Variovorax paradoxus: one gene and its partner. The protein of the gene in region 1 interacts with the protein of each later gene in a pairwise test. Links are inferred from orthologs where the notes say so. Each region holds a gene or a part of one and is shown on either strand. Other genes may lie near its edges.

Region 1 (14,677 bases):
TCACGTGCGCGGTGGCTTCGCCCTCTGCCGTGAAGTTGGTGGCAAGGATCACCTCGCTGACCGTGCCGTCGAGCGCGCGGTCGAAGAGCTTCTGCAGGCCGATGTCCTTGGGCCCGATGCCGTCGAGCGGACTGAGCTTGCCCATCAGCACGAAGTAGTAGCCGCGGAATGCACCCGTGCGCTCGAGCGCGGCCTGGTCGGCGGGCGTTTCGACCACGCAGAGCTTGCTCGCGTCGCGGCGCGGGTCCAGGCACACGTTGCAGACCGGCGCCTCGGTGAAGGTGTTGCAGCGCTCGCAATGCCGCACGTTGCCGGCCGCCTGCTGCAGGGCACGCGCGAGCAGCTGTGCGCCTTCGCGGTCGTGCTGCAGCAAATGAAAAGCCATGCGCGAGGCCGACTTCACGCCGACACCGGGCAGGCGGCGCAACGCATCGACCAATGCGTCGAGCGAACTGGCGTCGGCCATCAACGGCTCAGAACGGCAGCTTCATGCCGGGCGGCAGGCCCGGCATGCCGGCCGTGAGCTTGCCCATCTTCTGTTCGCTGGTTTCCTCGGCCTTGCGCACCGCGGCGTTGAAGGCGGCGGCCACCAGGTCTTCGAGCATGTCCTTGTCGTCGGCCAGAAGGCTCGGGTCGATGGTGATGCGCTTGACGTCGTGCTTGCAGGTCATCACGACCTTGACCAGGCCGGCACCCGATTCGCCTTCGACCTCGATGGTGGCCAGCTCTTCCTGGGCCTTCTTGAGGTTGTCCTGCATTGCCTGCGCCTGCTTCATGAGGCCGGCCAGTTGTCCTTTGTTGAACATCGTTGGTCCTGATTGTTGGTTGGAAAAAATGGGGAAGGATAAGAGACGGCGCTCAGGCGGGCTTGAGCGTTCCAGGCACGATCTTCGCATCGAATTCGCGCATCAGCATCTGCACCTCGGGGTCGTTGCGAATCGCCTCTTCGGCCACACGCTGGCGTTCGTCGGCCGCGTGCTTGTTGCGGCGCGCGGGGCTGTCGACCACGCCGCCGATTTCAATCGCCAGCTTCACGCTGTGGCCCAAGGCCGCGAGCGCGTCGGCGAGCTTCTCGCGCGCCGAAGGCTGGTTGAGCAGTTCACGCTCCACGCGCAGTATCCACTGGTCGACGTCGCGCGCCACAAGTTGCGACTGCAGCGCAAGCTCGCGCGCCAGGGCATTGATGCTCTCGGCCGCAATCATCTGCGTGACGGTGGCATGCCAGAAATCGCCGTCTTCGCTGGGGGGAATGGGCGCTGCGGGGGCGCGCTGCCCGTCGGGCCGAGGCACGTCCCGCTGGCCCGGCGGCGGCTGTACGCGAATCGGCACCGCGAGCACCCTGGGGCTGTCTTCGCCAATCGGCGCCTCCGCCGAAGGGGGCGGCCTCGGCGGCCCGCCCTGCCGCACCGGTTCGCTCACCACCGCAAGGCGCTGGCCCGCCGGTGCCGCATCGGCTTGCGGGGGCACCGGTGCGGCAGCCCGAGCGGGTGCCTCGGCTACCGGTGCAACCCGAGCCGCAGGTGCCGCCGTGGGCGCCAAAACCGCCCGTGGGGCGTCATTCAGAGTTTTTTTTTCCGCTGAAGCCGAAGGGGCCGATGAGGAAGTGGCCGCGCCCGAAGGCTTGAAGGCCAGCAGCCGCAGCAGCACCATCGTCAGCGCCGCATACTCGTCGGGCGCCAGGCCCAGCTCGCCGCGGCCGTGCAGGCACAGGCTATAGAGCAGTTGGGTTTCGTCTGCCGGCATCAGCGATGCCAGGCGGGCTGTATCGGCCGCATCGGGGTCGGTGGCCGAATCGGCCGACTCCGCGCGCGAAGGCACCGCCTGCAGCACGGCCATGGCCTGAAGCACGGCCGTCATTTCTTCCAGCGTAGAGGCAGCCGACATGCCGTCGCGCCGCAGCGCCTCGGAGGTATCGACCACCGTTTTGCCGTCACCCAGCGCCAGCGCCTCGATCAGCTTGAACACATGGCCTCGGTCCACGCTGCCGAGCATCTGCCGCACGCCGGCTTCGAGCAGTTCGCCGTTGCCGAAGGCAATCGCCTGGTCGGTGAGCGACAGCGCGTCGCGCATCGAGCCACGCGCCGCGCGAGCCAAAAGGCGCAGCGCCTGCGGTTCGGCCGGTACCTGTTCGGTCTGCAGCACGCTCGTCAGGTGTTCGAGCACCGTTTCAGGCGCCATGGGCCGCAGATTGAACTGCAGGCAGCGCGACAGCACCGTGACCGGCACTTTCTGCGGATCGGTCGTTGCCAGCACGAACTTGAGGTATTCGGGCGGCTCTTCGAGCGTCTTCAGCATCGCGTTGAACGCGGTGTTGGTGAGCATGTGCACTTCGTCGATCATGAAGACCTTGAAGCGCCCCTGCACCGGCTTGTAAACCGCCTGCTCGAGCAGCGACTGCACCTCGTCCACGCCGCGGTTCGAGGCCGCGTCCAGTTCGGTGTAATCAACGAAGCGGCCCGAATCGATGTCCTTGCAGGCCTGGCACACCCCGCAAGGCGTGGCCGTGATGCCGCCCTGCCCATCCGGACCCTGGCAGTTGAGCGACTTGGCCAGGATGCGCGACACCGTGGTCTTGCCCACGCCCCGCGTGCCGGTAAAAAGGTAGGCGTGATGCAGGCGCTGCGTGGTCAACGCGTTCTCGAGCGCCTGCACCACGTGCCCCTGACCGACCATCTCGCCAAAGGTTTTCGGACGGAACTTGCGAGCGAGCACGAGATAAGACATTGGGGGCATTCTAAAAGGCGCGGAGCCGGTCCCCGGCCCTCCCCCGCAATCTAAAAAGCCCTGCCTTTTTCGCGGGATACCGCGGAGCCGGCTCCGCCGGCCGCCGGTATAGCCCGCCAGCAGAGGGGTGGGCGAAGCGACACGAAGTGCGCGCAGCCTGGGGGGTTACAATAAGTGCTGACGGGCCTCCCTGCATGGTGAAGTGGCCAACCGGGTCAGGTGGGGAACCAAGCAGCCCTAACTGCGTAGTCAGTGCCAGGGGTAAGGCTCGTCAACCTAACATCAAAAAACCGCGAGTTCTCAAGACAAGAACTTGCGCGTTGCAAGAGGGGCTCTAAGCCCCACTCCCACCCTCACGCGCTTCCCGCGCCGACCAGCATTTCGCATGGCCCGACGAAGCCTTCGCTGCCTTCGAACTGGCGCAGCGCCTCTTCGATGGCATCCCAGGTGCTCGCGCGCTCGGCCTCATCGAGCCCGACCATCATCTGGTGCAGCGCTCCGAAGGACTCGCGTTCGAAGCGCACGCATTCGGCCGCACTCGCCAGCCGCACCGGCGACGGCACCCGGCGCACTTCGATGTCGCGCAAGCCGGCTTTGGCAAACGCGGCCTCGAGCGCGCCCTCGGCACCGAGCGAAAAGGGCCCGGGCTGACCCGGCAGCGGCGCAGGGAGCCGCGCGCGTTCGCGAATGATCTTCACGGGGATCGAGAAGAACGCGTTGCGCTCGGGGGTCGAGTAGACGACCGCCGACACCCGCCCGCCCGGACGCAAGGCGCGCCGCATGCCGGCAAGCGCGCGCTGCTGGTCGGGGAAGTAGATCAGGCCCACGCGGCTGATTGCCGCGTCGAAGCTGCCGGCAGGCAGCGTGTCGAGCGCCTCGCCGTCGAGTTCGAGGGTCTCGAGGTTCGACAGTCCCGCGGCCTTGGCATCCGCCGCCGCGCGCTCAAGCAAGGCCGGCGCGATGTCGGTGGCAAGCACGTAACCACTGGCGCCCGCGCGCCGCGCGGCACCGATCGACTGCTCGCCCGCGCCGGCGGCAACGTCGAGCACCCGGCTGCCGGGCCCGATGCGGGCCAGATCGAACATGGTTTCCGTCGCATCGCCCAGCCAGCGGCCGAGAAACGGTCCCCAGCGGTGCCAGGCCTCGGCGGCGGCCTGCCACTGAGCGCGCGTGGTGGTCTTGAAGGCGGCGGCGTTGAATGCCGGCGCGGCTGTGGCGGTTTCCATGATGTGTCTCCATCGAGTGAGGGAGTCTCAAGAATGGCCGCGCGGCCCAAGCTTCGCCAGTCCAGAATTTGTACTGGCCTCGGCGCGCCTCAAGGACTAAATTGACGCCATGATCGACTACGGCCAGTTTTGTACTGTGGCGCGCGGCGCCGAGGTGCTGTGCGAGCGCTGGACGCCGCTGGTCGTGCGCGAACTGCTGTGCGGCAGCACGCGCTTCAACGACATCCGGCGCGGCGTGCCGCGCATGTCGGGCTCGCTATTGGCCCAGCGCCTGCGCAAGCTGGAGGAAGTGGGCGTCGTCAAACGGGTTAATGGCGACGGAAGCACGGCCGAATACCACCTGACCGCAGCGGGCGAGGAGCTGCGCCCCATCGTGATGGCGCTGGGCCATTGGGGTGCGCGCTGGATCGGCAGCCGGCTCAAGCGCGACCAGCTGGACGCCGGCTTCCTGATGTGGGACGTCCGCCGCTTCGTGCGGATCGACGAGTGCCCGCGCGCACGCTGCATCGTGATCCACTTCCGCTTCACCGACGCGCCCGACGGCGAGCGGCGGTGGTGGCTGGTCGTCGACCAGGGCAGCGCCGACCTCTGCCGCGACAACCCTGGCGAGGAGCCGACGCTGATTGTCGAATCAACCGTGCGGACGCTGACCGAGATCTGGACCGGCGACCTCGACGCCGGGGCTGCGTTGCGCGAGCGGCGCTTGCGCGTCATTGGCACTGAATCCGATACCCGCGACCTGTGGCGCTGGCTGGGGCGCAGTGTTTTTGCCGACACCCGGGCCGCAGCGCGGCTCTGAGGCTTGCCGCGCCGCAGCCGGGATAAACCGTTAGACGTTCAGCCGTTTGATCGCTCCGCGCGCCGCGGCCGCGCCGCTGGCCATGGAGGCCGTCAGCAGGTAACCGCCGGTCGGCGCCTCCCAATCGAGCATTTCCCCCGCAAGGAACACGCCCGGCAATGCGCTTGCCATGAGCCCTTCGTCGAGTGCATCGAAGCGAACGCCGCCCGCGGTGCTGATGGCTTCATCGATGGGGCGCGCCGCAACCAGGCGCAGCGGCACGGCCTTGATGGTCGCCGCCAATTGGGCAGCGTCTTGCATGGCCTCGCGGTTCAGCACTTCGTGCAGCACACCGGTCTTGATGCCTTCCAGGCCGAGCCGGCTCTTGAGGTGGCTGCTGAGCGAGCGGGCGCCCCGCGGATGGGTGACGGCAGCCAGCACCTGCTCGGCACTTCGGTCGGGCAGCAGATCGAGCAGCAGCGTGGCGCTGCCGTGCGCGGCGATCTCGTCGCGCAGGAATGCCGATGCTGCATAGATCAGGCTACCCTCGATACCGGTGGCAGTCGCAACGAACTCGCCCTTGCGCGCAAAGCGGCGGCCTTGGCTGTCGGTGAATGAAATGGCGACCGACTTGAAGGGCTGGCCCGCAAAGCGGCTGGAGAAATGTTCACTCCACCCTGCTCCATCGAAGCCGCAATTGGCGGGCAGCAGCGGCGCGACGTCGACGCCGCGCGCCTGGAGCCACGGCGCCCAAGTGCCGTCGGAGCCCAGCCGCGCCCAGCTTGCACCACCGAGCGCGAGCACTACCGCATCGGCCTTCACGGTGGCTTCACCGCCCGGGGTGGCAAACCGCAGCGAAGCCGCAGCTATCGGCGCATCTCCGTCGACAAGCCAGCGATGGCGCATATGAAACTGCACGCCCGCTGCGCGCAGCCGCTGCAGCCACGCACGCAGCAACGGCGCGGCTTTCATGTCGGTCGGGAAGACGCGGCCCGATGTGCCCACGAAAGTCTCGATGCCCAGGCCTGCTGCCCATTGGCGCACCTGCTCCGGTCCGAACTGGGTGAGCATGGGTTCGAGCTGTGCGCGCCGGTCGCCGAACCGGCTCATGAAGATGTCAAAGGGCTCCGAGTGTGTGAGGTTCAGCCCGCCGCGGCCGGCCAGCAGGAACTTGCGGCCCACGGAGGGCATGGCGTCGTAGACGTGCACCTGCACGCCGGACGCGCTCAAGACTTCGGCCGCCATGAGGCCGGCAGGTCCGCCGCCGATCACGGCAACGGTATGGGAAAGAGTCATTCGAGATGTACCAGTTCGCCCTGCCCGGTCAGGAACGCGGCGCGCACCGTGGCACCGGGGTAGGCATGTTGCACGGCGGCGCGGTAGCGCTGCATCTGTGCGATGAGTGCCGCGTCGCGCTCGGGGCGAGCGGCAGATTTGTAGTCGAGGATCCACCAGGCGCCGGTGATGCGCTCGCGCACCAGTCGGTCGATGCGCAACGTTTCGCCTTCGTGCACCAGAGTGACTTCATTGCCGTGCCAGTCGATCATGCGCTCATTCCACGCCCATGCCCCGGCGCCGCCGCGAATGCGCTCGGCGAGCACCGCGGCGCCGCGTGCCTGCTGCGCATCGAGCAAGAACTCGCGCGCGGCGGCTCGCACGTGCGCAGCCGGCAAGGGCTCGCCCGGCTCGGCCCATTCGAGCAGACGGTGCATCGCCTGGCCGAACGCGGCAGCGCGCGCATCGACGGTAGTGTCAGCGGCTTTCTTGATAGCCACGGGTTCCTTGACCGCTGGCGCGAGCACCGGCATCTGCTTCATGGGGAAGCTGCCTGTGCCGGAAGCCACCGGCAACACGATCAGCGGCTCGTCGGCTTCGACGGGTTCGCAGATCGATTCGAGCCGCGTCCACCAGCTGCCCTCGTTCGCGCGGGCCGGCTGCACCGACGACAGCACAAGGCGCTCACGCGCCCGGGTGGTCGCCACATAAAGACCGTTGAGCTCCTCACGGTGGCGTGCGCGCTGTTCTTCTTCGAGCAATGTGGTGGCGCAGCCCGGCGGCGTTTTCTCGCTTGCCAGGAACACGAAGCGCGTGGGTGCACTGTCGCTCCCCTTCCATTCGACCAGCACACCCATGGTCTGGGCGCGCGGCGGCGGCGCGTCGCAGTCGAGCATGAGCACGGTGTCGGCCTCGAGGCCCTTGGCGCCGTGTACCGTCAGGAGTTGCACCGCATCTGGCACCGCGACGGACGGTGCCCTGACGCCCCCGGCGCGCAATACGCGCACCAGCGCATAAGGCGTGGCGTAGCGGGCGCCTTCGATCTCGAGCGATGCCGCCAGCAGCCCGCGCAGATTGGCCAAGGCACTCTGTCGCATGGCCGAGGGCATGGCGGCACCGAACCTGGCGAGCACATCGCCATCGTGAAAGATCGCATCGAGCGCATCGTGCGGGGGCAACGCAGCAAGCCAGCGCCGCCACTGCTTGAGCTTGGCGCCCGCCTCGACCAGTTCCTGCGGCAGGTCTTCGCCCTTTTGAATCAACGCGAACCAACTCGACGAAGGTTGCTCGCGCTGGCGCAGCGCCAACTGCACCAGCGCATCGTCGCCGATGCCGAACAGCGGCGACTTGAGCGCGCGTGCCAGGGAGAGGTCGTGCGCGGGCGATACCAGCGCATCGATCAGCGCGACCACGTCCTGCACTTCAGGCGCATCGTGCAGCTCGTTCTTTTCAGGTTGCTGCACGGGAATGTGCCGCTGACGCAGCGCGTCTTGCATGGCGGACAGCCGGTTGCGGCGTCGCGCCAACACCATGATCTGCCGCGGCGGCGTGCCGTCGGCAATGCGTTGCGCCACCCAGCGCGCGGCCTGTTCGCATTCCTTTTGCAGCAACTGCTCTTCGGGCAACACGCGCGGCGTAACGAGGCTGTCGCGCCAATGCAGCATGCCGTCGTCGGCAGGTGCTGCTGCGGCCGTGCTGACTGCATCGCGGTCGATGGGCGGGAGCTTGAGCAGTTCGCCCTCGTCGCTCCGCTCGGTGGTGTGTGCGCGGTAGCCGTCGAATTCTCCCGCCTCTTGCGCGGCCAGCATCGCCTGGTTGACAAGACCGACTACCGCACGCGCGTTGCGGTGGGTGTGGTCGCAGTTGAGCAGTTCGCCGCCCAAGCCTTCGCGCACGAACTTCTTGGCAGCGATGAACACCTGCGGCTCGGCACGGCGAAAGCGGTAGATGCTCTGCTTCGGGTCGCCCACAATGAAGACGCGCGGTGCCTTGCCGCCCGCGCCGGTGTAGGCGCTGAGCCACCCGTAGAGCGCCTGCCACTGCAGCGGGTTGGTGTCCTGGAACTCGTCGATCAGCAGATGGGCGATGCGTGCATCGAGCCGCTCCTGCACCCAGCCCGACAGCGCCGACTGGCCGAGCAGCAATTGCGCGGCCTGCTCGACGTCGTTCATGTCGACCCATCCGTGCGCGCGCTTCACGTCGGCAAAGGCGGAGACGAGGATGCGCGTAAGGCGCGTCATGCGCTGCTGGTAGAGCCACGCCGCGTGCTGGGCCTGCGCCATGCACAGAGTCTGGAGCTCGGCTTCGGCTTCTTGCGCGGCGGGGTATTTCTGCAGGTTCTTGGTGAGCCGGTCTTCCGTCGCGACGAAGAAGTTCTTGCGCAGGTGCGCCAGGGCGGCGGCGCGCGATTCCCGCGGCGGTTCGCCGGTGCCGAACACGTCGATGATCGCCTCGGCGGCCTTCTGCGGCGTCTTGTTGGCCTCTCGGCCGAGCGCTGCGGCGCGATCGAGCCAGCGGCGCCTGACAAGGTCTCCATTCAAGGCATCGGTCGGTTCCCCGAGCCCTGCGAGCGACGGATGCATGGCGCTGAAGTGCTGCACGGCCGACGCCGGATCGGACAGCGAAAACTCGACACGGCGCGTGAGCGCTTCGCCCAATGCCTTGGCGGTCTGCGACCGGCCGTAGGTGGCCACGACGGCGTAGTAGTCGGCCAGCGCCTCCTTGTCGGCCGTCACGGCTTCGAAGAACGGGCGCCAGGTGCGCGCGCGCGCCTCCGCATCATCTTCGAGCAGTTCGTAGTTCGCGGGGAGGCCGAGTTCGCGCAGCACCGCCAGCGGCGCGTTGCGCAAAAGCCCCGCAAACCAGGCGTGAAAGGTGCGGAACTGCACCGGCCGACCGCCTTCGAGCAACCGCCTGTAGAGGCCTTTCAGGCGCGGCACGGCGGCAAGTGCCGCCGGGGGATCGACACCGCGCATCACGAGTTCGCGCACCAGCTCTTCGGGGCTGCGCTCGGCGAACTGCTCCAGCCATTGGTCGAGCCGCTCGCGCATCTCTCCAGCAGCCTTCTTGGTGAAGGTAATGGCCAGGATCTCGTGCGGCTCGCAGGCGGATTCGCCCTCTTCGAGCAGCGCGCGCAAGATGCGGGACACCAGCATCCAGGTCTTGCCCGCACCGGCGCAGGCTTCGACCGCAACGGAGCGGCGCGGATCGCAGGCGACGGTGTAGAACGCCTCGCGCGTGACGTGCCGGCCGTTGTGTTCGTAGGCGGCGCCGTTCATCGGGCAGGCCCTCCAGCCACAGCGTCAGTCGAAGGCGGAGGTTGTTCGATTTCCCAGAAGTCTTTTCTGCAAAGCCCCCGTGCGGCGCAGTAGTCGCAGATGGCGCCCTCCCCCAACGGCGGGAGCGCCGCACCCTCGGCGATGCGGGTGAAATCATCGAGGATGCCCGCGACCAGCGCATCGCGCGCCTCCACCACCACGGGCTGTTCGACGGTCTGCGTGCCGGACGATTTTTCGCCGACGTTCACGTAGGCGGCGCGCAGCGTGTCGTCAGCCACCAGCGCGGCATAGAAGGCAAGCTGCGTGTCCTCGGTCGGATCTTTCACGCGCTCCTTGGTGACCGCGGCCGATTCGGTCTTGTAGTCAATCACGAAGGCCTGGCCGTCGGGCATGCGGTCGATGCGGTCCAGCCGGCCGACCAGCTGCAGGTTGCCCAGCGGCTGCTCCATCCACGGTTCCGATTCGGCGAAGACCGCGCCGCTTGCTTCATGGCCGGCAAGCCACTGCAGGTAACCGTCGCGTACCGCCGGCCAAGCCGCGGCGAACGGCAGGAACTCGGCGTCGGAGAGCGCGAACTCGTGCGTGGCGCGCTCGGCCGCGGCGGTGATGTACGCCACGCGTTCCGCCGTGTCGTCGGTGGGGGTTTTCTTCAGCGCCTCATGAAAGTGGCCCAGCACGGCATGCAGCCAGTTGCCGAAGTCGCGCTTGTCGACCTCGGCGTCGAGCTCGTCGGCACTGCGAAGGCCCAACTGCCGCAACGCGAAAAAGCGGTAGGGACAGCGGCGCAGGTCTTCGTAGACGCTGGTCGAAATGTTCCGCAGCGGCAAAAGCGCTCCAGAGGGCGTCGGGTACAAGGTCGGCTGCAGCGCAACATCGCGCGGCGTGCGTGGGTCCGGCGCCATTTGCAACGCATGGTCGAGTTGCAGCGACTGCACCAGCGGGCTCGGCCGCACGGGCTCGCCGCTGGCATCGGATTGGCGCCAGAGCAATTCGCAACAAGGGTTGCACAAGGCCGCGGCCCAGGCCGAACGTTGCGCGGCCTCGAGCGTTTCGCGCGCGGGCAGGCCGAGTTCTGCGCGTTGGGCGGCGCTCCAGTTGCCAGGTGGCTCGGGCGAGGCAGGCAGGCGCCGGTCGTCGCACCCGGGAATGACCACCGCGCCGAACGCCCGGCCCAACAGCTGGTGCAACGGCAACACCACCACCTGGGGCACGTCGCCGCCGGCTGGCGGCACAAAGCTGGCGTCTTCGAGCACGTCGCGCACCCAGGCGGTGAACTCGGCCAGCGTATGGCGTCCACCGGGAAATTCGTCGTCGTCGCCGTGCGCGCCGGCATCGAGCCACAGGGCACCGATCACCTTGCCACCGGCCATGTCGGCGGCGAGCGGCTCCCACTGCCCGCCGGCTTCGAGCAGCTCGCGCAAGGCGCGAAGCCAGTCTGCGAGCGGTCTGGAACGGGCCAAGGCCATGCGGCGGCCTTCCACGGCTTCGGTGAAAGGCAGCAATGCGATGTCTTGCGGCTTTTCGCTGCGAGCGGCCTGCCCGCACCAGGCCGACCACTCGCGCACGCCTTCGCGCCGCAGTCGCGCCTCGAGCGCCTGAACGGCGAGCGCATCGCCGTCGGCGCTGCTCTTGAGCCATTCGAGCACCTGGTCGCTGCCGGCGTCGTGCGCGCAGGCGCGCAGTGCACTCATCACGGTGGCGGCGGCGCGCGTGGTGGAAAGCTTCCAGCCGGTTTCGTCGTGCGCCGTGATGCCGTGCGCCTGGAGCTGTGCGCCGATGCGGCGCGTGAGCGCGCGGTCGGTGGTGATGAGCGCGACCGGCGCGCGGCCCTCTGCCAAGTGCCGCAGCACGCAGGCGGCGGCCAGTTCCGCCTCGTCCTCCAGGTCGTCGGCAACGTGCGCGCTCGCAGCCGCGGCGGGTGGCGCCGTGGGCACCAGCGAGAGATGAATCGCGCGGTCGCCCCACAGATTGCACAGCGTCTGCGTGAGCGGATCGGTCTGGAAGCCTTCGAGCACGATGAGCGCATCGACCTGCTTACGCACGTTCTCGCGCAGCAGCACATCGGTGGCATAGCCCGAGTTGGCGGCCCAGGCCACCGCAACACGGATCAGCGCGCTTTCGATGCGGAACCACTCCGACTCGCTGCCCGCTTCGGCCACGTGGGCCGCCTTCTGCGCCCATTCGCTGCCGCGCTCTTGCGGCAACGCCGCGGCCGCCAGCGGAGCCAACTGGTAGGCCAGCTCGACCACGCGGCCCGCCAGCGCAAAGCGTTCGGCGGCAAAACCGGCCTGGGAGAGCAGCGCCTGGGCCGTGACCAGGTCGCGCGCCATGTCGAAGGCAATGTCGTAGCCCGTGGGCAAGAAACCGCCCGAACTGCGCGCCCAGTTGCGCGTGGTTTCGAACCGCGGCACGAAGCCCGCGCTGCCGCAGCGCCCCCACATGCCGCGCGCGACTCCCATGAGCTGCGCATAGGGCACCAGGACCACGGTGCGCGCCGCGTGCAGCTGCCGCTGTGCAATAGCGGCGGCAATGCGCGCAACCACGCCGTCGGCGGGGTCGCACCACAGGGCCTGGACGGGGTGGCCTTCGTTCATGTTCTATCGAGAGGTTGGAGGGCGTGGGGCGCGACGCGCAACGGGCTTTTGCTATCGGCGCCATAGCGTTCCCGCACGGCACCCCACCCCTTGGTTTCTGTCACAATGACCAGCACTTTAGCTGCACCGAAACTCTCCGCGCACAAGGACACATCACATGGCCAGCGACCTGATCAAACACATCTCCGATTCTTCCTTCGAAGCCGACGTGCTCAAGTCCAGCCAGCCCGTGCTGGTCGACTACTGGGCCGAATGGTGCGGCCCCTGCAAGATGATCGCACCCATCCTGGATGAAGTGTCGACCGCCTACGAAGGCAAGCTGCAGATCGCCAAGCTCAACGTGGACGAAAACCGCGACATTCCGGCCAAGTTCGGCATCCGCGGCATCCCCACGCTCATGCTGTTCAAGGACGGCCAGCTCGCCGCCACCAAGGTCGGCGCCATGAGCAAGGCGCAACTCACGGCCTTCATCGACCAGCAGCTCGCCTGAGACATTTCAACCGGCCAGCGCGCAATGCGTTGGCCGGGCGATTTTTCCTGTCATAATCTCCCACAGATCACCGGCCCTTTCAGGCAACCGGTTCGAGTTCCCCGGTTAGTGAAGCAGTTCTCGCTTCACGTTTAACCTCCCCCCGTTTTCCGATCGATTACCCCGCGAGGGGTCATTCCATGCACTTAAACGAACTCAAGGCACTCCACGTGTCTGAAGTCCTCAAGCAGGCTGAAGCGCTTGAGATCGAAAACGTCGGCCGCATGCGCAAGCAAGAGCTGATGTTCGCGATCATCAAGAAGCGCGCCAAGGCCGGCGAGCAGGTCTTCGCCGACGGCGTGCTCGAAATCCTGCCCGACGGCTTCGGCTTTCTGCGCAGCCCGGACACCAGCTTCACGGCCAGCACCGACGACATCTACATCTCGCCGAGCCAGGTGCGCCGCTTCAACCTGCACACCGGCGACATGATCGAAGGCGAAGTGCGCACGCCCAAGGACGGCGAGCGCTACTTCGCGCTGACCAAGCTCGACAAGGTCAACGACGGTCCGCCCGAGCAGAACAAGCACAAGGTGATGTTCGAGAACCTGACGCCGCTGTTCCCCAAGGAGCAGATGAAGCTCGAGCGCGACGGCATCAAGAGCGACGAGAACATCACGGGCCGGATCATCGACATCATCGCCCCCATCGGCAAAGGCCAGCGCGCCCTGCTGGTGGCGCCGCCCAAGAGCGGCAAGACGGTGATGATGCAGCACATCGCCCACGCCATCAGCGCCAACTACCCCGAAGTGCACATGATGGTGCTGCTGGTGGACGAGCGGCCTGAAGAAGTGACCGAAATGCAGCGCACCGTGAAGGGCGAGGTCATTGCCTCGACCTTCGACGAGCCCGCCGCGCGACACGTGCACGTGGCCGAAATGGTGATCGAGCGCGCCAAGCGCCTGGTCGAGCTCAAGAAAGACGTGGTGATCCTGCTCGACTCGATCACCCGCCTCGCCCGCGCCTACAACAACGTCGTGCCCTCGTCGGGCAAGGTGCTGACCGGCGGTGTCGACTCCAACGCGCTGCAGCGCCCCAAGCGCTTCCTGGGCGCGGCGCGCAACGTGGAAGAAGGCGGCTCGCTCACCATCATCGGCACCGCGCTGATCGACACCGGCAGCCGCATGGACGAAGTGATCTTCGAAGAGTTCAAGGGCACCGGCAACTCCGAAATCCACCTGGACCGCCGCCTGTACGAAAAGCGCGTGTTCCCGTCGATCCAGCTCAACCGCAGCGGCACGCGCCGCGAAGAGCTGCTGCTCGCCCCCGAGATCCTGCAGAAGACCCGCATCCTGCGCCAGCTCATGTACAACATGGACGAGATCGAGTCGATGGAGCTGATGCTCAAGAACATGAAGGCGACGAAAACGAATGTCGAGTTCTTCGACATGATGCGTCGCGGCGGCTGAGCACCACGCTCGCCGCAAAGCGCGTTGACCCTTACAGGTCAGCGCGCTTTTTTCATGGGCGTTCGACGATGCGAATCGCCCGCCCCTCGGCCGCGCTCTGCTGGCCGATGTCGAGCAATTCCATCAGCGCGACGGCCTGCTCTGGAGGCACCGGATTCGGGCCATTGCCAAGGATCGCGTGGCGCACCGCAGCGTAGTAGTCGACGTAGTTGCCGGCCCGCGTGGGCCAGATACGGCGTTGCGGCTCGCCGCCGTCGCTGCCGGGCACCACGAGTTCGCCGTCTTGCGGGTCAGCGCCCCACCCCGCCATGGGCGGCCGCTGTCCGGCGCGCAGCGCGTCTTCCTGCGGATCGACGCCATGCTTGATGTAGCTGCCGCGCGTGCCGTGAACGATGTAGCGCGGCGCCGCATGGGCCGCCAGCGTCGTGGCGTGGAGCACCACGCGCAGCGGCGCGTGCGGACCGCTTTCGTAGCGCAGCACGGCATGAAAGTAGTCTTCGACCTGCGCCCCGTCGCGCAGCGCCGCGGTGTCGAGCTGCAGCGAGTCGGGCTTTCCAAACAGTTGGACAGCCTGGTCGACCAGATGCGCACCCAGGTCGACCCACAGGCCAGCGCCGGGCACCTTCTGCTCGCGCCAGCGGTCCCGAACCTCGGGGCGAAAGCGGTCGAAATGCGATTCGAGGTACACCGGGCGGCCCAATTCACCACTGGCCAGCACGTCCTTGAGCGTGAGGTAGTCGGCGTCGAAGCGCCGGTTCTGGTAAACCGCCAGCAACCGGTTGTTGCGCCGAGCCAACGCTTCCAGATCCCGGGCCTCGGCCACGTCGAGGGTGAAAGGCTTGTCCACCACCACGTGTTTGCCGGCTT
Region 2 (14,690 bases), 170 kb from region 1 along the record:
CACGCGGGCCGCCCTAGAAACGCTGGCCATCATCGCCTACCGCCAACCGGTCACGCGCGGCGACATGGAAGACATTCGCGGCGTCACCATCAATTCCCTCATCCTGAAGCAGCTCGAGGACAGAGGCTGGGTCGAGGTGATCGGCCACCGCGAAACCGTGGGACGGCCGGCGCTCTACGCCACCACGCGGCAGTTCCTCGACGATCTCGGCCTGGCCTCGCTGGACCAGCTGCCGCTGATCGAAACGCCGGCCCAGCAGGCGGCATTGGTCGACGCGCTCGACCAAGCCTCGGGCAACCAGCCCGGCCTGCCGATGGAAATCGCCAGCGAATCCGATGCCGACGCTTCCGCTGCGACGGATGCGGCGCTGGAAGCAGAATTGACCTTGCCCGGTGCCGAGGGTCCCGAGGCAACGGAAAATCAGGCGCAAGACGAGCCTCAGGCCGCCGAGGCGCACGCCGAAGTGCTCGATGCGGCTGAAGCCATCGAAGCGGTCGACGCCGCTGCCGCGCAATTTGCCGAGGACGCGGCCTCGCCCGAAGAGCCTTCGGAAATTCCCGCCCCCCAGGAAGTCGAGCCTCCCGTTGCGCTCGAGTCCGAAGAAGTCCCGTCGCCCGACGAGACCGATCCCCACGCTGTTTCTCCCGGAAAAACCTCATGAGCTCCTCCGACACCGACGACGCGGCAATCGTGCCGGTCCAGCCCGAATCCGATAAAAAAGCGGTCGCGGAAGTGTCCGGCCCCTCTTCGGATGCCGATGCTGGCGCATCCGCTCCAGCCGCCGGCGAGGGTGAAGCTCCCAAGAAGAAGCGTGCTCCGCGCCGCAAGAAGACCGTGGAGCCGGCTGCAGAGAGTGAAGCTGCGGCAGCACCTGCGGAAGGTTCCGAGCCGGTGATCGAAGCCGCCGCTGAAGCCGCCTCTGCAGCAGCTCCCGCTTCGGAGCCAACCACTGCCGCTCCCGTCAAGGCTGCCGCCCCAGTGGCAGCGGCTGAGCAGCGCGAAGAGCGCCGCGAGGAAGAGGGAGCTCGAGGCCAGTACGACGACGAAGAAGAGGAAGACGAACCCGACGAGGAAGAGGACGACCTCGACCGCGCACGCCGTGCCGCCGAGCGCGAGCAGCGCAATGCGCTGCCGCCCGAGCCGATCCGTTTCGCGGACGTCATTTCAGGCCAGTTCGACGCCGACGAGGAAAGCCCCGAAGTCCCGCCGCTCAAGCGCGTGCTGCTGCCGGAGGCCGACTCGCCCAAGCTGCACAAGGTGCTGGCCCAGGCTGGCCTCGGTTCGCGGCTCGAAATGGAAGCGTTGATCCTCCAGGGCCGCATCTCGGTCAACAACGAACCGGCCCACATCGGCCAGCGCATCCAGTACGGCGACCAGGTCAAGATCAACGGCAAGCCCATTCGCTACCGCATCGCGCCGCCTCCGCCGCGCGTCATCGCGTACCACAAGCCTGTGGGCGAGGTCGTGACGCACGACGACCCGCAGAACCGTCCCACGGTGTTCCGCAAGCTGCCGCGCCTGCAGCAGGGCAAGTGGCAATCGGTCGGCCGGCTCGACCTGAACACCGAAGGCTTGCTGTTGTTCAGCAGCTCCGGCGACCTCGCCAACCAGCTGATGCACCCGCGCTTCGGCCTGGAGCGCGAATACGCTGTGCGCGTGCTCGGTGCGCTCAGCGCCGACGAAAAGAAGAAGCTGCTCGAAGGCGTGCGCCTCGACGATGGCATGGCCCAGTTCGGCACCATCGAAGAGGGCGGCGGCGAAGGCTCGAACTGCTGGTACCGCGTCACCATTTCCGAAGGCCGCAACCGCGAGGTGCGGCGCCTGTTCGAATCGGTCGGCCACGCGGTCAGCCGCCTGATCCGCATCCGCTACGGCGCCATGGTGCTTCCGCGCGGGCTGAAGCGCGGTGCCTGGATGGAGCTCGACGAGCGCGACATCAGCGCTTTGTTCCAGGCATCGGGCGGCGGCGCGCCGCGCCCGCAGCAGCAACGCGGCCCGGGCGGGCAGGACGGTGCCGGCGGCGGCCGCAACGGGCGCAACAAGAAGCGCCGCGGCAACAACCGCAACGCCGGCGGCGCGCAGCAGCAGCCCCGCGACATGCGCGATGACGGCCGCGAGGCGCCCATTCCGAACCCGCTCGGCGAAGGCCGGCCGCCGCGTGGAGAGCGCGGGGGGCGCGGCAACCGAGGCGGTGGTGGTGGCGGCAACGCTGGCATGCAGCCGCAAGGCCGCCGTGGCAACAACAACAACCGTGGCAACCGCCAGGGTGAAGAGCGTCCGCCAGGCGGCGCGAACCAGCCGGATCCGATGAAGACCTCGCTCGGCTACATCGGCGCCGACAGCTTTTCGCGCCAGCGCAAGGAGCAACGCCAAGGCCCAGGCCGCCGTGGTGGCGGTCCGGCGGGCGGAGGCTTCGGCGGGCAGGGCGGCCCGGGCGGAAACCGCCGCCGCGGACGCTGAAAGCCAGCTGCCAGCGCAGCCTTTCGCGGGGTTTTCACCAAGGCCCCGGGCTGCGCCGGTTAAAATCAGAGGCTTTGTCGCCGTAGAGTGCAACATATTCGTTGCAGCCGTGACAAAACACTTCAAAATTAAAGCTCAGGAAGCACTTCAATGGCTATCGAACGTACCCTCTCCATCATCAAGCCCGACGCCGTTGCAAAGAACGTCATCGGCAAGATCGTTTCCCGCTTCGAAGCTGCCGGCCTCAAGATCGTCGCCGCCAAGCTGGTGCACCTTTCGCGCAACGAAGCCGAGCAGTTCTACTCGGTCCACAAGGAGCGTCCCTTCTTCAAGGACCTCGTCGAGTTCATGATCTCCGGCCCCGTGTTCGTGCAAGTGCTCGAAGGCGAGAACGCAATCGCCAAGAACCGCGACCTGATGGGCGCCACCGACCCGAAGAAGGCCGCCCCCGGCACCATTCGCGCCGACTTCGCCGACAGCATCGACGCCAACGCGGTGCACGGTTCGGACGCTCCCGAAACCGCAGCGAACGAAGTGGCCTTCTTCTTCGCCGGCCTCAACGTCTACGCGCGCTGAAGCCGTATCCCGGCTGATTTCATGACCACGGCCAACCTGCTCGAATTCGATCTCGAGGGGCTGGCTGCGTTCTGCGAAAAGCTCGGCGAGAAGCGATTCCGCGCCACGCAGCTGTTCCGCTGGATCCACCAGCGTGGCGCCAGCGACTTCGCCCAGATGACCGATCTGGCCAAGTCGCTGCGCGAGAAGCTCGCCACAACCGCTCGCGTCGAGGCCCTCTCGGTTCTCACGCAGCACGAATCCAAGGACGGCACGATCAAGTGGCTGTTCGACGTCGGCGATGGCAATGCCGTCGAAGCCGTATTCATTCCCGAAGACGACCGCGGCACGCTGTGCGTGTCGTCCCAGGCCGGCTGCGCGGTGGGTTGCCGTTTTTGCTCCACGGGGCATCAGGGCTTCAGTCGTAACCTGAGCACGGGCGAAATCGTCGCCCAGCTGTGGTTTGCCGAGCACTTCCTTCGCAAGCACCTGAAACGCGACGAGCGCGTCATTTCCAATGTGGTGATGATGGGCATGGGCGAGCCGCTGCAGAACTACTCGGCGCTCGTGCCGGCGCTGCGCACCATGCTCGACGACAACGCCTATGGGCTGTCGCGCCGCCGCGTGACCGTGTCGACCTCCGGCGTGGTGCCGATGATCGACCGCCTGGGCGCCGATTGTGCAGTGGCCATGGCCGTGTCGCTGCACGCGCCCAACGATGCGCTGCGCGACGATCTCGTGCCGCTCAATCGCAAGTACCCCATCGCCGAACTGATCGGGGCCTGCAAGCGCTACCTGGCGCATGCGCCACGCGACTTCATCACTTTCGAGTACTGCATGCTCGACGGTGTGAACGACCAGCCCGAGCATGCGCGGCAACTGGTGGAACTCGTTCGCACGCATGGCATTTCGTGCAAGTTCAACCTGATTCCGTTCAACCCGTTTCCGGCCTCGGGCTTGCTGCGTTCGCCGCAGCCGCGGGTGCTGGCGTTTGCCAAGACGCTGAGCGAGGCCGGCCTCGTGACCACCGTGCGCAAGACGCGCGGCGACGACATCGACGCGGCCTGCGGACAGCTGGCCGGCGACGTGAAGGACCGCACGCGCGCCGCCGAACGCATGGCCCAGCGCCGTGCCGTGTCGGAGCGCCCTGTTGTTCTGCATCCGGTTCGAAAGACCACCCCCCAGGAGCACTGATCCAATGAGCATGGCCTTTCCGATGACCACCGCGAGCGCGCAGCGGCTGCTGACTGCAAGCTTTGCCGGTGTGGCCGTGGCGTTTCTGCTCGTGGGCTGCGTCAACACGCGGACCACCACCACCAGCCTGGCCGACACCAGCTCGGGCAAGGGTGCGGAGATCGTCACCGAGTCGGACGAAAGCAGCCGGCAGCGCCGCGCGCGGCTGCGGCTTGAGTTGGCCTCGGGCTACTTCGAGCATGGCCAGAACACCGTCGCGCTCGACGAAATCAAGCAGGCGCTGGTCGCCGACCCCAACTACGCGGATGCCTACAGCCTTCGGGGCCTCGTCTACATGCGGCTCGACGATGCCGGCATGGCCGAGGACAGCTTCCGCCGCGCCATCGCCATCAACCCGCGCGATCCCAACGTGCGGCACAACTACGGCTGGCTGCTGTGCCAGCAGAACCGTTATGGCGACGCGGCCCAGCAGTTCAACGCCGCGCTCGCGGTGCCGAGCTACACCGACCGGGCCAAGACGCTCATGACGTTGGGTGTTTGCCAGCTCAAGGCCGGCCAGCGCCCGGAGGCGGAGCGCAGCCTGATGCAGGCCTATGAGATGGACGCCGGCAATCCGGTGGTCGGGTTCAACCTGGCCTCGCTGCTGGCGCAGCGCGAAGAATGGTCGCGCGCGCAGTTCTACATTCGCCGCGTCAACAACAGCCCCTCGGCCAGCGCCGAGACGCTGTGGCTCGGCATCAAGATCGAACGACGGCTCAACAACCGCGAGGCAGTTGCGCAGTTGGGAGGACAACTGCAACGGCGCTTTCCGCAGTCCCGGGAGGCAATAGCGTACGAGCGCGGGAATTTCAATGACTGAACGGGTTTCGGAGTTCGGCACTTCCGCGGCGCTGCCGCTCGAGGAAGGCGACATCACGCACAAGACGGCCGGCGACATGCTTCGCGAGGCGCGCGAGGCCCATGGCCTGCATATCGAAATGGTGGCCGCGGCGCTGAAGGTGCCGCCGCAGAAGCTCATGGCATTGGAGGCGGACGATATCGATTCGCTGCCCGATCCGGTCTTTGCGCGCGCGCTGGCAAGCAGCGTCTGCCGCGCCTTGCGCATCGATTCCGCTCCGGTGCTGGCAAAGCTGCCGGGAGCGCAGCGCGCGCCGCTGGCAACGGCCGACCGCACGCTCAAGAGCAATATCGTTTCCGGTACGCCGCGCTGGAACGGCAGCCGCTCCAACGGTCTTCCATCGCGCGCATTGCTGATCGTCGTCGCTTTGCTGCTGGTGGGGGCAGCGGTGCTGTTCTGGCTGCCGCAGTCGGCTTTCGACCAGGTCGGCGCCGCCGTCTCGCGTTGGACGGCGCGCGGCGAAACCGAAACAGGCTCGGTTACCGAGGCGCCTGCAGTCGCAGCGGCTCCAGGCGGAGCCTCCGTCATCGAGAACGCACCGGTGTCGCCTGTGCCGCCTGCGGCAACCGGCCCGGCGAATGCGGCGCCCGGAACGCCTGCGGCAGCACCTGCCGCACCGGGTGCGCCATCCGCCACGGCCTTGCCAGCAGCCAATGCAGCTGCCACCGTTGCGGCGCCGTCTGCCGCTGCCGGCGGAGGCCAGCCGCTGGTCTTCGTCGCTCGCGAAGACTGCTGGATCACGGTGACGGAGGCGGGCGGCAAGCAGTTGCTGCGGCGCATCGTGCAAGCCGGCGAAACCGTGGGGTTGTCCGGCGCGCTGCCGCTGTCGGTGGTGGTCGGGCGCGCTTCGGCGGTCGATGTGCAAGTGCGCGGAAAGCCCTACGATCTGAAGCCGGTCACGCGCGGCGGCGGCGTGGCGCGTTTCGAGGTGACATCTTGAGCGACTGCACTCCTCAACCCATTGAATCGGCGGCGCCGAAGGCGCGCCGCTCGCGCCAGGCCCAGGTGGTCTGGGGTGCGCGCACCGTCACGGTCGGCGGCGACGCGCCCGTGCGCGTGCAATCGATGACCAACACCGACACGGTCGATGCCATCGGCACGGCCATCCAGGTGAAGGAGCTCGCCACCGCGGGTTCGGAAATGGTGCGCATCACGGTCAACACGCCCGAGGCCGCGGCCCAGGTGCCCTACATCCGCGAGCAGCTCGACCGCATGGGCATCGACGTGCCGCTGATCGGCGACTTTCATTACAACGGGCATCGCCTGCTGACCGACTATCCGGCCTGCGCCGAGGCGCTCAGCAAGTACCGCATCAATCCCGGCAACGTGGGCAAGGGCGACAAGCGCGACCGCCAGTTCGGCCAGATGATCGACGCGGCCATGCGGTGGAACAAGCCCGTGCGCATTGGCGTGAACTGGGGCAGCCTCGACCAGGAACTGCTTGCCAGCCTGATGGACATCAACAGCCAGCGCGCCGAACCGTGGGACGCCAAGCAGGTGATGTACGAGGCGCTGATCACCTCGGCCATCGAATCCGCCAAGTTGGCCGAATCGATGGGCATGGCCGGCAACCAGGTCATCCTGTCGTGCAAGGTGAGCGGTGTGCAAGACCTGATCTCGGTGTATCGCGAGCTTGCCCGTCGCTGCGAATACCCGCTGCACCTCGGCCTCACCGAAGCCGGCATGGGCACCAAGGGCACGGTGGCCTCGGCCACGGCGCTTTCGATCCTGCTGCAAGAGGGCATCGGCGACACGATTCGCGTGTCGCTCACGCCGCAGCCGGGCGAGTCGCGCACGCAAGAGGTGCTGATCGCCAATGAAATTCTCCAGGCGCTGGGCCTGCGGGTGTTCGTGCCGAGCGTGACGGCCTGCCCGGGCTGCGGCCGCACCACGAGCACCACTTTCCAGGAACTCGCCAAGCAGATCGACGATTACCTGCGCATGCAGATGCCGGTGTGGCGCAAGAAATATCCGGGGGTCGAAACCATGAAGGTGGCCGTCATGGGCTGCATCGTGAACGGCCCCGGCGAAAGCAAGCATGCCGACATCGGCATCAGCCTGCCCGGCACCGGCGAAGCACCTGCGGCGCCGGTCTTCATCGACGGCGAAAAGGCCCTCACGCTGCGCGGCGACAATATCGCCAACGAGTTCCATCAGCTCGTCGAAAACTACATCGAAAAGCGCTTTGGCGGCGAGCACGCCGCCGTGGCCTGACACCTCCGCAGACTCATGGCTGAAAAATTGAATGCCGTCAAAGGCATGAACGACATATTGCCGTCCGAATCGGCGCGCTGGGAGTGGCTGGAGGCCACCGTGCGCGACCTGATGGGGCGCTTTGCATACCGCAACGTGCGCACGCCGATCCTGGAGCGCACGGCCTTGTTCGTGCGCGGCATCGGCGAGGTGACCGACATCGTCGAGAAGGAGATGTACTCCTTTGAAGATCGCGCCGACAAGCACGGCAAGTTCGAGCATCTCACCATGCGTCCCGAGAACACCGCCGGCCTGGTGCGCGCGGTGATCGAGCACAACATGCTGTACGAAGGCCCCAAGCGGCTCTGGTACACCGGACCGATGTTCCGCCGCGAGAACGTGCAGCGTGGACGCTTCCGCCAGTTCCACCAGATCGGCGCGGAAGCCCTGGGCTTTGCAGGCCCTGACGTCGATGCGGAGCTGATCCTGCTGGCCAATGCGCTCTGGAAGGCCATTGGCTTGACCGACGTGCGGCTCGAACTCAACAGCCTGGGCCAACCCGCCGAGCGCGCGCTGCACCGCGCCCAACTCATTGCCCATTTCGAGAAGCATGCCGACAAGCTCGACGAGGACGGCAAGCGCCGCCTGCACAGCAATCCGCTGCGCATTCTCGACACCAAGAATCCGGCCATGAAGGACGTCGTCGAATCGGCACCGAAGCTGATCGACTTTCTCGGGGCTGAATCGCTTGCGCACTTCGAGGGACTGCAAGCCATCCTCAAGGCCAACGACATCGCATTCACGATCAACCCGCGTTTGGTGCGCGGACTCGACTACTACAACCTCAGCGTGTTCGAGTTCGTGACCGACCGGCTGGGTTCGCAGGGGACGGTGTGTGCCGGCGGCCGCTACGACGACCTGATTGCGCAAATCGGCGGCAAGCCGGCGCCGGCCGTGGGATGGGCAATGGGCGTCGAGCGCGTGCTCGATCTGCTGAAGGAGCAGGGCGCCGAGGTTTCCGCGCCCGCACCCGATGCCTATGCCGTGGTGCCTGATGCCGCGTCGATGCCTGTTGTGTTGCGTACCCTGCAGCAGTTGCGTGAGTCGGGTGTCAGCGTGCAGATGCATGCGGCCACGGCGGACGGCCTGAGCAGCTTCAAGGCACAGATGAAGAAAGCCGATGCCAGTGGCGCCACCTATGCGCTGATTTTCGGCGCCGATGAACTTGCGCGCGGCGAAGTGACTCTCAAGTCGTTGCGCGACGGAAGCGGTGCGCAGAGCGCCCGCGCTCTTGCCGAAGTGGCCACCTGGGCCGCCACCCTACAATCGCCGGCTCCCAACACCTGATACGCATGGCAACCCATCTCGATCTCGACGAACAGGAACAGCTCGACCAGCTCAAGCATTTCTGGAACACCTACGGCACCCTGATCACCTGGGTGGTATTGCTTGCGGCCGGAGCCTTCGTGGCCTGGAACGGCTGGCAATATTTCCAGCGCAGCAAGGCGGCGCAAGCCGCAGCGCTCTACGACGAGGTCGAGCGCAGCGCGCAGTCCGGCGACGTGGAACGCATCCAGCGCGTGCTGGGCGACATGAAAGAGCGCTTCGCCAAGACGGCCTATGCGCAGCAGGCCGGCCTTCTCGCCGCCAAGGCGCTGTACGAGAAGGGCAATCTGGACGCTTCGCGCGCAGCCCTTGGCTGGGTTGCCGAAAGCGCTGTCGATCCGGGCTACAAGGCGGTGGCCAAGCTCCGGCTGGCGGCCGAACTGCTCGACAGCAAGTCGTATGACGAAGCGCTCAAGCAACTCTCCGGCGACGTGCCCAGGGAATTCGAGCCGCTCGTGGCCGATCGCAAGGGCGACATCTACATGGCCCAGGGCAAGCGCAACGAAGCGCAGGCCGAATACCGCAAGGCCTGGACCGGCCTTGGCGCGACGTCCGACTACCGGCGCCTCGTCGAATTCAAGCTCAATGCCTCCGGCGTCGATCCGAAGAGCCTGGCACCCGTGATCACGGTCACGCCGGCAGCCCCCCAAAAATCCTGATCGCATCGCATTATGAATTTCAAGCGTTTCATGCCTGAGTCGTCTGTCCTGCGTGCGGGTTCGGCTATTGTTCTGGCCGCCATGTTGGCCGCCTGCTCCGGCACCAGCAAGCCCAAGCCCGCCGAATTGCCGCCGAATCCCGCCTTGTTTGGGGTGCGCCAGGCCTGGAACGTGCGCATTCCCGCCGTGAGCTTCCCGCTCGCAGTCGATGTCAGCGGCGACATCGTGACCGTGGCGGGCACCGACGGCACCGTGGTCGCCATCGATGCCCGTGCCGGCCGCGAAACATGGCGCGGCAACGTCGGCGCCAAGCTGGCGGCAGGCGTCGGCAGCGACGGTTCGCTGGCCGCTGTCGTCACCGCTGACAACGAACTGGTCGCCATCGAAGGCGGCAAGGTCCTCTGGAAGCAGCGCCTCTCGGCCCAGGCCTTTACCGCGCCTCTGGTGGCTGGCCGGCGTGTCTTCGTGCAAACGGCCGACCGCAGCATCAGCGCCTGGGATGGCCAGAGCGGCCGCCGCCTCTGGCTGCAGCAGCGCACCGCCGAAAACCTGGTGCTCAAGAAGTCGGGCGTGCTGATCGCGGTGGGCGACACGCTGGTGTCGGGCATCGGCGGCCGCCTGGTCGGCATGAACCCGGGCAACGGCACTTCGCGCTGGGAAGCGCCGATTGCCGCACCTCGCGGCACCAACGACGTCGAGCGCCTGGTCGACCTGACCGGCAGCGTGAGCCGTGTCGGTGACACCGTCTGCGCCCGGGCCTACTACGCCAACGTCGGCTGCGTCGACACCATTCGCGGCCAGCTGCTCTGGACCAAGCCGGCTTCCGGCGCCGAAGGCGTGAGCGGCGACGAAAGCTTTGTGTACGGCACCGAATCGGACGGCAGCGTCACGGCATGGCGCCGCGCCGATGGTGAGCGCGCCTGGCAATCGACGCGCTTCAAGAACCGCGTCCTGACCGGCCCGCTGGCCGTGGGGCGTTCGCTCGTCATTGGCGAAAGCACCGGAACGCTGCACTTCGTCTCGCGCGAAGACGGCTCACTGCTCAATCGCGTCACGCCCGACGGCTCCGCCATCGGCGTCACCCCGGTGATGGCCGGCAATACGGTTGTCGTCGTGACGGCCAACGGCGGTGTGTTTGGCTATCGCCCTGAATAACTTTCTCGAAGGCCCGCCCATGAAAACCGCGCCAATGAAAGGCCGGCCATGAAGCCGGTCGTGGCCCTGGTCGGGCGTCCCAACGTCGGCAAGTCGACCCTTTTCAACCGCCTGACGCAGACGCGCGACGCCATCGTCGCCGACTTTGCGGGGCTCACGCGCGACCGCCACTACGGCAACGGCCGGCTGGGCAAGCACGAGTTCATCGTGATCGACACCGGCGGCTTCGAGCCCGATGCCGGCAGCGGCATCTACAAGGAAATGGCCAAGCAGACGCGGCAGGCCGTGGCCGAGGCCGACGTGGTGATCTTCGTCGTCGACGCGCGCGAAGGCCTTTCGGCGCAAGACCACGACATTGCCAACGAATTGCGCAGGCTGGGCAAGCCGTGCGTGCTGGCGGCCAACAAGGCTGAAGGCATGCATGACGGCACCAAGCTCGTCGACTTCTACGAGTTGGGCTTTGGCGACGTGCACGGCGTTTCCGCCGCGCACGGGCAGGGCATGCGCGACCTGGTCGAACTGGCGCTCGCGCCGCTCAACCTGCCGGATCCCGAAGACGACACCGACGAAGACGACGTCAACAAGCCGATCAAGCTGGCCGTGGCCGGACGGCCCAACGTCGGCAAGTCCACGCTGATCAACACCTGGCTTGGCGAAGAGCGCCTGGTGGCCTTCGACATGCCGGGCACCACACGCGATGCCATTTCGGTGCCGTTCGAGCGTAACGGCCAGCGCTTCGAGCTCATCGACACGGCCGGCCTGCGCCGCAAGGGCAAGGTGTTCGAAGCAATCGAGAAGTTCTCGGTGGTCAAGACGCTGCAGGCCATCGAGTCGGCCAACGTGGTGCTGTTGCTGCTCGATGCCACCCAGGGCGTGACCGACCAGGACGCGCACATTGCCGGCTACATCCTCGAAAGCGGACGGGCGGTGGTGATTGCCATCAACAAGTGGGACGCGGTCGACAGCTACCAGCGCGAGCAGATCCAGCGCCAGATCGAAACCCGCCTGCCGTTCCTCAAGTTCGCATCGCTGCATTTCATCTCGGCCATCAAGCGCCAGGGTCTCGGCCCGGTATGGCAGGCGATTGCGCAGGCCCATAAATCGGCCACCCGCAAGATGTCCACACCCGTGCTGACCCGGCTGCTGCTGGAGGCGGTGCAGTTCCAGTCGCCCAAGCGCGCGGGCATGTTCCGCCCCAAGCTGCGCTATGCGCACCAGGGCGGCATGAACCCGCCGGTGATCATCATTCACGGCAATTCGCTGGAGCACGTGACCGAGGCGTACAAGCGCTTTCTCGAAGGGCGCTTCCGCAAGGAATTCGACCTCGTGGGCACGCCCTTGCGCATTCAGTTCAAGAGCTCGCAGAATCCCTTTGCGGACAAGGACGACTGAGCGCGCTTGTCGACCGATGGCAGCCGATGAGCTGCGGCTGCGCTGGAAGTTCCGGCTTTTGAGAGACGTTATTTTTCAAAGGCTTTTGACCCCGCCTGCTGCGGCGCAGAAACCCTGTGTTAAGGTCATCTCTCCAACAACTACTCTTGAACACGGAGAATATCGTGAGCAATAAAGGGCAACTTCTACAAGACCCGTTTCTGAACACCCTGCGTCGCGAGCATGTGCCGGTTTCCATTTACTTGGTGAACGGTATCAAGCTGCAGGGCCAGATCGAGTCTTTCGACCAGTACGTCGTGTTGCTTCGCAACACGGTGACACAAATGGTCTACAAGCACGCCATTTCCACTATCGTGCCGGGTCGTGCCGTCAACTTCTCGGCTGCCGAGAACGACGACGCCGCAGCCTGATCGCGCGGAGCGCGGCGGTACCCACCGCCGCGCTTTTTCCATATTTGATCCCGCTTGTCTGAACTGAACTCCCGCCAGGAAGGCGCCGCCGTTCTCGTCGGCGTCGATTTCGGGCTGCCCCATTTCGACAGCGAACTCGAGGAACTCGGCCTGCTCGCACAGACCGCGGGCCTGGAGCCTGTCGCCCGACTCATCTGCAAACGCAAGGCGCCCGACGCAGCGCTCTTCGTCGGAAGCGGCAAAGCCGATGAAATCAAGGAACTGGCTGCAATGCACCAGGCCAGCGAGGTCATCTTCGACCAGTCGCTGAGCCCCGCGCAGCAGCGCAATCTCGAGCGCCAGCTCGACGTGGCGGTGTATGACCGCACCTTCCTTATTCTGGAAATCTTCGCGCAGCGTGCCCGCTCCCATGAGGGCAAGCTCCAAGTCGAGCTGGCGCGACTGCAATACCTCAGCACGCGCCTGGTTCGCCGCTGGTCCCACCTGGAGCGCCAGACTGGCGGCGCCGGTGTGCGAGGCGGCCCCGGTGAAAAGCAGATCGAGCTCGACCGCCGGATGATCAGCGAGTCGATCAAGCGCACGCGCGAGCGCCTCGCCAAGGTGCAGAAGCAGCGCGGAACGCAGCGCCGCCAGCGCGAGCGCCGCGAGACCTTCAACATCTCGCTCGTGGGCTATACCAACGCAGGCAAGTCTTCGCTGTTCAATGCACTGGTGAAAGCCCGCGCGTATGCGGCCGACCAGCTTTTTGCAACGCTCGACACCACCACGCGCAACCTGTACCTGGGCGACGCCCGCCGGCAGGTTTCCATTTCAGACACCGTCGGCTTCATTCGCGACTTGCCTCACGGCCTGGTCGACGCGTTCAAGGCCACCCTGCAAGAGGCGGTCGACGCCGACTTGCTCCTGCACGTGGTCGATGCCTCCAACCCGCATTTCCCCGAGCAGATGGCCGAAGTGCAGTCGGTTCTTCGCGACATCGGGGCCGATGCCGTTCCGCAGCTTCTGGTGTTCAACAAGCTCGACGCCCTTGAAACTGCACAGCATCCGCTGCATCTGCAGGACGAGATGGAAATCGACGGCGTGCAGGTTCCGCGCATCTTCCTGAGTGCGCGAAGCGGCGAGGGCGTTCCCCTGCTGCGAGCCGAACTGGCCCGCCGGTCGGGTTCCGTGGGCGATACGATGACCCCAGAAGCCGACACTGAATTGCACGATACCGCCAATTGATTGGGCACAATCCCGCCACTGACAAGAGAACGAAGCGAATGAATGCAAAGCCAGCGTGGAGAGGGTTTCTGGGCATGTTCAACCTGAACGATGGCCGGTGGGGGCGTGGCGATGAGCCCGCATCCAACGGCGACCGCCCGACCGGCAACCGACCTCCCGACGCAGACCCACCGGGCGCCCCGACGCCCCCGCCTTCGGGCAACAGCAACCAGAACAACGGCAACCGCCCTCGCGGGCAGGGCCCCAACCAGGGGCCGCCGGATCTCGACGAACTCTGGCGCGACCTCAATCGCAAGCTCGGCGGCTTCTTCGGTGGCAAGGGTGGCGGCAACCGCCCCAGCGGCAACGATGGCGGCGGTAACGGCTACAGGCCCGACATGAAGAATGCGGGCTTCGGCATCGGCCTCGTGGCCATCGTGGCCGTTCTCATCTGGCTGGGTACCGGCTTCTTCATCGTGAACGAAGGCCAGCAGGCCGTGGTTACCCAATTCGGCCGCTACAAGGCGACGGTGGGCGCGGGCTTCAACTGGCGCCTGCCGTACCCGATCCAGCGCCACGAAGTTGTCGTGGTCACGCAGATCCGTTCCACCGACGTGGGCCGCGACGCCATCGTGCGCACGACGGGCCTGCGCGAGTCGGCCATGCTGACCGAGGACGAGAACATCGTCGAAATCAAGTTTGCCGTGCAGTACCGCCTGAGCGATGCGCGCGCCTACCTGTACGAGAGCAAGTCGCCCACGGAAACGGTGGTGCAAGTGGCCGAAACCGCCGTGCGCGAAGTGGTCGGCAAGATGAAGATGGATGCGGCCCTTGCCGAGGAGCGCGACCAGATCGCGCCTCGCGTGCGCGCGCTGATGCAGACCATCCTCGACCGCTACAAGGTCGGCGTCGAGGTGGTCAACATCAACTTGCAGCAGGGTGGCGTTCGCCCGCCCGAGCAGGTGCAGTCCGCATTCGACGACGTGCTCAAGGCCGGACAGGAACGCGAGCGCGCCAAGAACGAAGCCCAGGCCTATGCCAACGACGTGGTGCCGCGTGCAACGGGTACCGCATCGCGCCTGAAGGAAGAGTCCGAGGCCTACAAGGCGCGTATCGTCGCGCAGGCGCAAGGCGATGCAGGCCGCTTCGCCGCCGTGCTGGCCGAATACCAGAAGGCCCCGCAAG

The links.
Region 2: the proteins of rho (region 1) and hfq interact in binary tests that used the Escherichia coli proteins (3 or more experiments, as listed by UniProt). The link is inferred for Variovorax paradoxus from one-to-one orthologs.

The regions. Positions count from the first base shown.
Region 1 is NZ_CP046622.1:2,629,157-2,643,833, reverse strand. The notes cover bases 11,811-14,677. They hold rho (transcription termination factor Rho), read left to right. Parts: upstream 11,811-12,544; coding sequence 12,545-13,810; downstream 13,811-14,677. Other genes in these bases: GOQ09_RS12195 (oxidoreductase), read right to left, coding at 13,863-14,677; trxA (thioredoxin TrxA), read left to right, coding at 12,033-12,365; GOQ09_RS12210 (PD-(D/E)XK nuclease family protein), read right to left, coding at 11,811-11,875. Outside these bases: recombination mediator RecR, read right to left, coding at 1-466; GOQ09_RS12245 (YbaB/EbfC family nucleoid-associated protein), read right to left, coding at 474-806; dnaX (DNA polymerase III subunit gamma/tau), read right to left, coding at 859-2,724; GOQ09_RS12230 (class I SAM-dependent methyltransferase), read right to left, coding at 3,078-3,950; GOQ09_RS12225 (winged helix-turn-helix transcriptional regulator), read left to right, coding at 4,060-4,749; GOQ09_RS12220 (TIGR03862 family flavoprotein), read right to left, coding at 4,780-6,024; GOQ09_RS12215 (UvrD-helicase domain-containing protein), read right to left, coding at 6,021-9,281; more of GOQ09_RS12210, read right to left, coding at 9,278-11,810. UniProt on the Escherichia coli protein: Facilitates transcription termination by a mechanism that involves Rho binding to the nascent RNA, activation of Rho's RNA-dependent ATPase activity, and release of the mRNA from the DNA template.
Region 2 is NZ_CP046622.1:2,448,677-2,463,366, forward strand. Bases 10,800-13,679 are described here. They hold hfq (RNA chaperone Hfq), read left to right. Parts: upstream 10,800-12,056; coding sequence 12,057-12,302; downstream 12,303-13,679. Other genes in these bases: der (ribosome biogenesis GTPase Der), read left to right, coding at 10,800-11,892; hflX (GTPase HflX), read left to right, coding at 12,357-13,526; hflK (FtsH protease activity modulator HflK), read left to right, coding at 13,601-13,679. Also shown: SMC-Scp complex subunit ScpB, read left to right, coding at 1-661; GOQ09_RS11515 (pseudouridine synthase), read left to right, coding at 658-2,460; ndk (nucleoside-diphosphate kinase), read left to right, coding at 2,611-3,036; 23S rRNA (adenine(2503)-C(2))-methyltransferase RlmN, read left to right, coding at 3,058-4,209; type IV pilus biogenesis/stability protein PilW, read left to right, coding at 4,214-5,068; GOQ09_RS11535 (helix-turn-helix domain-containing protein), read left to right, coding at 5,061-6,047; ispG (flavodoxin-dependent (E)-4-hydroxy-3-methylbut-2-enyl-diphosphate synthase), read left to right, coding at 6,044-7,321; hisS (histidine--tRNA ligase), read left to right, coding at 7,337-8,647; GOQ09_RS11550 (YfgM family protein), read left to right, coding at 8,653-9,345; outer membrane protein assembly factor BamB, read left to right, coding at 9,358-10,500; more of der, read left to right, coding at 10,549-10,799; more of hflK, read left to right, coding at 13,680-14,690. UniProt on the Escherichia coli protein: RNA chaperone that binds small regulatory RNA (sRNAs) and mRNAs to facilitate mRNA translational regulation in response to envelope stress, environmental stress and changes in metabolite concentrations.